2 regions of the Paraburkholderia sp. CNPSo 3281 genome follow, and region 2 is predicted to be linked to the other one. Evidence: riboswitches for the same ligand, from Rfam matches in the RefSeq annotation. Region 2 holds a riboswitch; the other holds the start of a gene.

Region 1 (3,404 bases), on a different contig from region 2:
GCACGAGGCCCGCGCCCGGCAGCACCGACGTATCGTACGCACCTACCGAAGAGGCGCCGCGTCCGTCGATGTGCATCCATGCCACACCGGCGCTGAACGGACCACCCTCGTAGTGCGCGCCGAAGCCGTAGGCGCGGTTCTGCGCGAAGCGGCCCGCCGCGTTCGAAAACGCGTACATCGCGCCGGCGCTGAAACCACCGTACGTGGCGCTCGCGAACTTCACGGCGTTCGAGGCGAGCCACGAATTGTTGGCATTGTCGTTGTCGAACGGATGCGCGAATGCCGTGCCGCCCGTGCCGCCCGTCAGCGTGAACGGGGCGAAGTAGTCGTGCATCGTGTCGTACTGGCGGCCCAGCGTGATCGTGCCAAATCGTTCGGATTGCAAACCAACGTAAAACGGATGGTCGTTGAAGGCTTCGCCAGACGTGACCGAGAAGCCGCGCTCGAGGCGAAAGATCGCGGCGTTGCCGCCGCCGAGATCCTCGCTGCCCTGCAGGCCCCAAAAACTGCCGTCGATAAGGCCCGAGCCTGCGCGATACTGGGTGTGGCCGCCAACGTCGCTGACATAGTCGACGCTAGCGTCGATCTCACCGTACAACGTGACCTGCTGCGCCGAGGCGCCAGCGCCTGTGAATGCCAAAGCCGCGCCGCCAAGGACGGCCAGAATGTGCTTGTTCATGAGTCTTCTTGTTTGTGCTTGTAAAGAATGCATGGACGAGCGCCGTCAACCCTCGATCGATGCGGCGAGGTGCCCCGACGTCCTCGTTAATCCGTCAATATCCAGCGGTGCTTTTGAACGGCGAACGCATGGCGGTCCGTGAGCGGTCTATCGCCGCATCGCGGCCAGTGGTGGCGACCGGATTGGGCCGCCTTTCTAAGGTAGGCGGGTGTGCATTGACGGCTCCTTGGGTTACGCGCCCTGGAATGAGTCGTGAAATAAACGCAGCGAGGTCTGACTTCTGGCTCGATTGACAGCCAGTCACAGTGGCGCGACCGCGCCGGCTTCCCACCGGCTTCCCTGCTGCATTTCGCTCGTGCAGCGCCTACGCGCGAAAAACAGCTGCAAGGATAGCGTAAGTTGCGGGAGTGGCCAAACCGGGTGTTTTCGCCACACGACGTTCGTCAAAGGTTGACGCGACGAATGCGCGGCCATTACCCTTGCGCGCTGATGGTTCCCGGCGACGGGATCAAAAGGGAACGCAGTGCAAGACTGCGGCTGCCCCCGCAACTGTAAGCGGCGAGTCCATGCCAGAGCGTGCCACTGGGAAACCGGGAAGGCCGGCAACGGATGTCGACCCGCGAGCCAGGAGACCTGCCATCAGCCGAGTCCAGCAGCCGCAGCGGGCGGGGATCCCCAATGCGCAAGCACCGCCCACGCGGCGATCGCCCGTTGCCCGGACAGCCCGTATTTCAGGAGCTGTTTCCAGCCACCGCATCATGAAGTTTCGCCAATTCGTATTGACCTCCGCTGCGCTCGCCTGTGCGTGGCAAACCGCGCATGCTGCCGACGCCGACGCCGCCAATTCATCGTCCACCGAGACGCAGCAGCAAGCCGGCGGCGACACCACCCTGCCCAATATCCTCGTCGTGGGCGACACGCAGCATCTGCCGCAATCGTTCGACCAGCGCTACGCGACCACCCAGGTGCTCACGCGCGAAGACCTCGACCGCGTCTCCCCCGTCGACCCCGGCATCGCGCAGGCGCTCGCCACGCTGCCGGGTGTCACCGTCTCGCAGACCGGCGGCCCGGGGTCGTACACGGGGGTGAGCATCCGCGGCTCGTCGGCTGACCAGGTGGCCGTGTTCATCGACGGTATACGCGTGGGCTCCGTCACCACGGGCACGGCCGAATGGGCCGATCTGGCGACCGCCTCGTTCGACCGCGTCGAGGTGATCTCGGGGCCCGCGGCCGCCTCGTTCGGCGCGGATGCCATGGGCGGCGTCGTGCAGCTCTTCACGCGCCATGCGTCGAACCAGCCGAACCAGACCATCGTCTCGTTCGGCGGCGGCTCGAACAAGACCTTCGACACGCAGGTGCGCACCTCGGGCACGATCGGCTCGACAGGGCCGCTTTCCGCATTGAGCGGCCTCACCTACTCGCTGGGCCTGCACGACTACAACACGGCGGGCATCGACGCGACGCAGCCCTGGGCTTACGGCCACGAAGACGGCCGCAACCCGTACCACGCGCAGAACCTGGACGCACGCCTCGGCTACGCGCACGACAACTGGTCGATCTCGACCTTCGCGCTCTACCACCGCTCCGATCTCTCGTACGACAACGCGGGAGGCAACGACCGCCAGCGCGACACCCAGCTCACGACCGGCCTCGCGTTCCACCTCGACATCACGCCGACCACCCAGTTCGACCAGTCCGTGGGCTACGCGACGGACCGTCAGTTCCTCTATTCGAACGACCCGACTATCCCGACCGACGAGATCGACTCGACGCGCTTTTCCACTTCCACGTCGATGACGCATCAGGAAAGGGGCCACATGCTCTTCGGCATACCGCTCGACGGCGAGACCAAGTTCGCTTACGACTACACGCGCGAGATGGCATTCCTGCCGGTGGATGTGCCGGGCGGACTGCCCGCGCGCAACGATTCGGCCGTGTCGATGCATCAGTCCACCACGCTCGGACCCCTCACGCTGTTTCTGGCGGGGCGACACGAAATCGTGCAAGGGCAATCGGTGAATACGGGCAACGTCGCGCTTTCGTGGGCGGTCACGCCGGTCTATACGGCGCGCGTTTCGTACGGCAATGCGTTCCGCCTGCCGACGTTCAACGACCTTTACTATCCGGGCTACTCGAACCCCAACCTGCTGCCCGAGCGCAGCGACTCGGTCGAAGCCGCGCTCGATGCCACCACGTCGATCGGCACGTTCACGGCAGCCGTGTACGACACGCGCGTGCACGATCTCATCACGTACAACTCGCAGACTTTCCTGCCCGTGAACGTGGGCCGCGCGCACATACAGGGGCTCGACCTCTCGTACAAGGGCACGCTCGGCAAGTCCACGCCGGTGAGCCTCACGGTGGGGATTCTGAATCCGCAGGACGTGACCGACCAGACCTGGCTCAATCGCCGCCCGCGCCAGACGGTGAGCCTGAGCGTGGATCACACGTGGGACGAGTTCCAGCTCCACGCGCTCAGCACCGGCGTTTCGCTGTTGTATAACGGCTCGACGTTCGACGACCAGCTCAACACGATCTACCTGCCTTCGTGGACGACGGTGAGCCTGCGCGCGTCGTACAAGGTCAACGCGCATCTCGCGCTTTCGGCCACGCTTTCGAACGTGTTCAACCGGCAGTACGTGAGCGCCTACGGGTACAACACGCTGGGGCGCACGGCGTTCGGCAAGGCCACCTATACGTTCTGAGCGTTGCATGCAAGCGGGTG
Region 2 (3,404 bases):
CGAGACGACCTGCTCGATGCCATAAGGCCAGTATGTTTCGCCGCCCAGATGATCGACCACCACCACGCGCGCGTGCTGCAGGACGTCTTCGACGTAGAAGTCCACCGACGCGGGCTGGCGCAGATACGTGACGTTCGCGAGCCGCACGCTGGGAAAACCTGCGGGCAAGCGCGGCACGACGCTCGCCAGCAGCGCGAGCGTCGTGTCCGCCGAACTGAGCACGACGATCTCGGCGGGCTGCTGGTCGATACGGATAACGCCCTGCGTGTCGTCGACGAAACCGCCGGGCGTGGTGCGCAGCAAATGCATGGGACGGCCTCGTCTAGCTCGGCACGTTCACTTCGCGGCCGCGGTCTGCACGTTCGCCAATGCGGCGTCGAAGGCCGCTTGCAGCGTCGCGCCATCGAGGTCCTCGCCGATCAGCACGAAGCGGCTCGCCAGCGGCTGCGCCGCGCTTTCCTGCGTGTTCCAGCGGCGGTCGAAATAGCTGTCGAAGCGGCGGCCCACGCCTTGAATCACGAGGCGCATCGGCGCGCCCGGCAACGCGGCAAAGCCCTTCACGCGATAGATCGTGTGCGCATCGACGAGTTGTTGCAGCGCCTCGATCACGGTCTCGCGCGAAGCGGCATTGCCTGACACCACAACCGAGTCGAACTCGTCATGGTGATGATCGGGATCGTCGGCGGAGCCGTGATGGTCGTGCCGCAGATGAATGCTCTCCTCGGAGGCCGCCTCGAGCCCGAGCAGCGTATGCAGATCGAGCTTGCCGTGCTGCGCGCGCACGATCTTCACTTGCGGCGGCAGCTCTTCGCGCAGCTCGGCGATGAGCGCGTCCTGGCCCGCCTCGTCGAGCAGATCGGTCTTGTTGAGAATGACGAGGTCGGCGGCCGAAAGCTGGTCTTCGAACAGCTCATGCAGCGGCGATTCGTGATCGAGATTCGGGTCGGCGCGGCGCTGCGCGTCCACGGCCTGGGGATTTTCGGCGAACTGGCCGCTCGCAGCGGCAGGGCCGTCCACCACGGTCACGACCGCATCGACGGTGAACGCGTTGCGGATCGACGGCCAGTTGAACGCCTGCACGAGCGGCTTGGGCAGCGCGAGACCCGAGGTTTCGATCAGCACGTGATCGACATCGCCCCGGCGTTCGAGCAGTTTCTCCATCACGGGGAAGAACTCTTCCTGCACGGTGCAGCAGAGGCAGCCGTTCGCGAGTTCGTAGAGCTGCCCTTCGGTTTCGTTGCCGTTTTCGTCGCAGCCAATGCCGCAGCCACGCAGAATTTCGCCGTCGATGCCGAGTTCGCCGAATTCGTTGACGATGACCGCGACGCGCAGGCCGCCCGCGTGCTGAAGAATGTGACGCAGCAGCGTGGTTTTACCGCTGCCGAGAAAGCCCGTCACGATCGTGACCGGAATCTTGCGCATTTGCATGAAGTGCTCCTTCGGCGCCAGGCCGGATCGAGGGGCATGGTGCGTCGCGCCTGCCGTTCGTGCGGGTGTCGTGTTGCGCTCACGCGCGTATCCGTGGAGACGCTGTCACGCGTAACGATTCAACAACCTGCAGGGGACGAACGACCAGAAACGCACCCGGGCCACGCCCAGCTGACGCATGAAAATCACGGATCCGGCACCGCATCCCCGCAGCGCGAATCCCACGTATCTGGCCGGTATCCGGACTGACGAGACACCGCTTCGCCTTCCCGCGCGAGTGGCCTTGCGGCCGTCTTGCACAGTGGCGTGGACTGCGTAAAGCATGGAAGCGGTTTGCGGCATTCGTGCGAACGCCGCGCTCGTTGTACCGTTGCGGGTGCAGTTCAGGTTGGCCATGCCCGAGGCGGGATGGCTCCCTGATTCCCGTTTAACTGCGCGCGCATTATGAGTCGCGCACGCGAGCACCAGAGTGCGTGCGAGTGTAGGCGCGGGGGGCCTGCGCGTCAAGGAAGGCGTGGGAAGCCGCAAACGCGTGTGCTATCGTAGCGCGCATCCGGCGCCGGCCGGAACGCGACTCTTTTGCTCGTTTTGCCTCTGCGATCAGCCTTCGATCGACGCTCTCGCCGTGAATCCTGCCGAAAATCGCGCCTCGCGCGCAGCCTCATTCGAAGCCACGCTGGAACCCATGCAGCGCGTGCCGCCGCTCGCGCTCGGCATCGGCTGCCGGCGCGGCGTGACACTCGCGCAGATCGAAGCCGCGGTGCGCGCCGCGCTCGGCGCGTGGCCGCTCGACAGCGTAACGGCTGTGGCAACGCTCGACGCCAAAGCCGGCGAACCCGCCTTGCAAGCGTTTTGCGCCGCACATGCGCTGCCGCTGCAAACGTACACGCGCGAGCAACTCGCCGCGACGCCCACACGGGCGGCGCCCTCCGCAGCCGCGCAAGCGCAGTTCGGCGTGGACGGCGTGTGCGAACCCTGCGCGCGTCTTGCAGCGGGCGGCGCTCCGCTCGTGCGCGGCAAGCTGGCGCTCGACGGTGTGACGGTCGCAATCGCAGGCTTTCTGCCAAACCACGCAAACGCGGACGCGAAGGCGCCGCAACCAACCCACTCCCGACGATGAAAACCGATCCCGAATCGCACCAACGCATGACGCAACGCCGCCGCGAAGGCCACGAGAAGAAGCAGGCCGCCGCGACGCACGAAAAGGGCCTGCTGATCGTCAACACCGGCAACGGCAAGGGCAAGAGCACGGCCGCGTTCGGCATGGCGGTGCGCATGCTCGGCCACGGCATGAAGCTTGGCGTCGTGCAGTTCATCAAGGGCGCGCTGCACACGGCCGAACGTGATTTTCTCGGCAGCGTTGCGCACTGCGATTTCGTGACGATGGGCGACGGCTACACCTGGAACACGCAGAATCGCGACGGCGACATCGCCACCGCGCGCAAGGGCTGGGACGAAGCGAAGCGCATGATCGAGAGCGGCGAGTACGCCATGGTGATCCTCGACGAACTCAACACGGTGCTCAAATACGAGTACCTGCCGCTCGACGAAGTGCTCGGTGTGATCGCGTCGCGCGCGCCGCACGTGCACGTGGTCGTGACGGGCCGCCATGCCCCCGACGCCCTGATCGAAGCCGCAGACCTCGTCACGGAAATGCGCCTCGTGAAGCATCCGTATCGCGAGCAAGGCGTGAAAGCGCAAAAGGGCGTGGAGTTTTAAGCGCATGAGCGCAACCTTTGCCTGCCCCGCGCTCTTCATCAGCGCGCCCGCGTCGGGTCAGGGCAAGACCACGCTCACGGCTGGCCTCGCGCGCCTGCACCGGCGCGCGGGCCGACGCGTGCGCGTCTTCAAGACTGGGCCGGATTTTCTCGACCCGATGATCCTCGCACGCGCGAGCGGCGCGCCGGTGCTCTCGCTCGACCTGTGGATGGTGGGCAAAGAGGCGTGCCGCGCCCTGCTCGCGCAGGCCGCGCGCG

The links. Region 2 has a riboswitch for cobalamin ahead of cobW (cobalamin biosynthesis protein CobW). Riboswitches for the same ligand answer to the same signal wherever they lie in the genome.
Region 1: it holds a riboswitch for cobalamin, as region 2 does, so the genes downstream of both, M3I56_RS07240 (TonB-dependent receptor domain-containing protein) here and cobW (cobalamin biosynthesis protein CobW) in region 2, are expected to answer to the same signal.

The regions. Positions count from the first base shown of each region.
Region 1 covers NZ_JAMBPS010000004.1:281,082-284,485, reverse strand. The annotation lists gene M3I56_RS07245 (porin) at 1-679, opposite strand, end outside; cobalamin riboswitch at 928-1,062, opposite strand; cobalamin riboswitch at 1,153-1,335, shown strand; gene M3I56_RS07240 (TonB-dependent receptor domain-containing protein) at 1,438-3,384, shown strand.
Region 2 covers NZ_JAMBPS010000020.1:34,048-37,451, reverse strand. The annotation lists gene cobN (cobaltochelatase subunit CobN) at 1-309, opposite strand, end outside; gene cobW (cobalamin biosynthesis protein CobW) at 337-1,428, opposite strand; cobalamin riboswitch at 1,642-1,912, opposite strand; gene M3I56_RS20335 (cobalamin biosynthesis protein) at 1,898-2,548, shown strand; gene cobO (cob(I)yrinic acid a,c-diamide adenosyltransferase) at 2,545-3,147, shown strand; gene M3I56_RS20325 (cobyrinate a,c-diamide synthase) at 3,152-3,404, shown strand, end outside.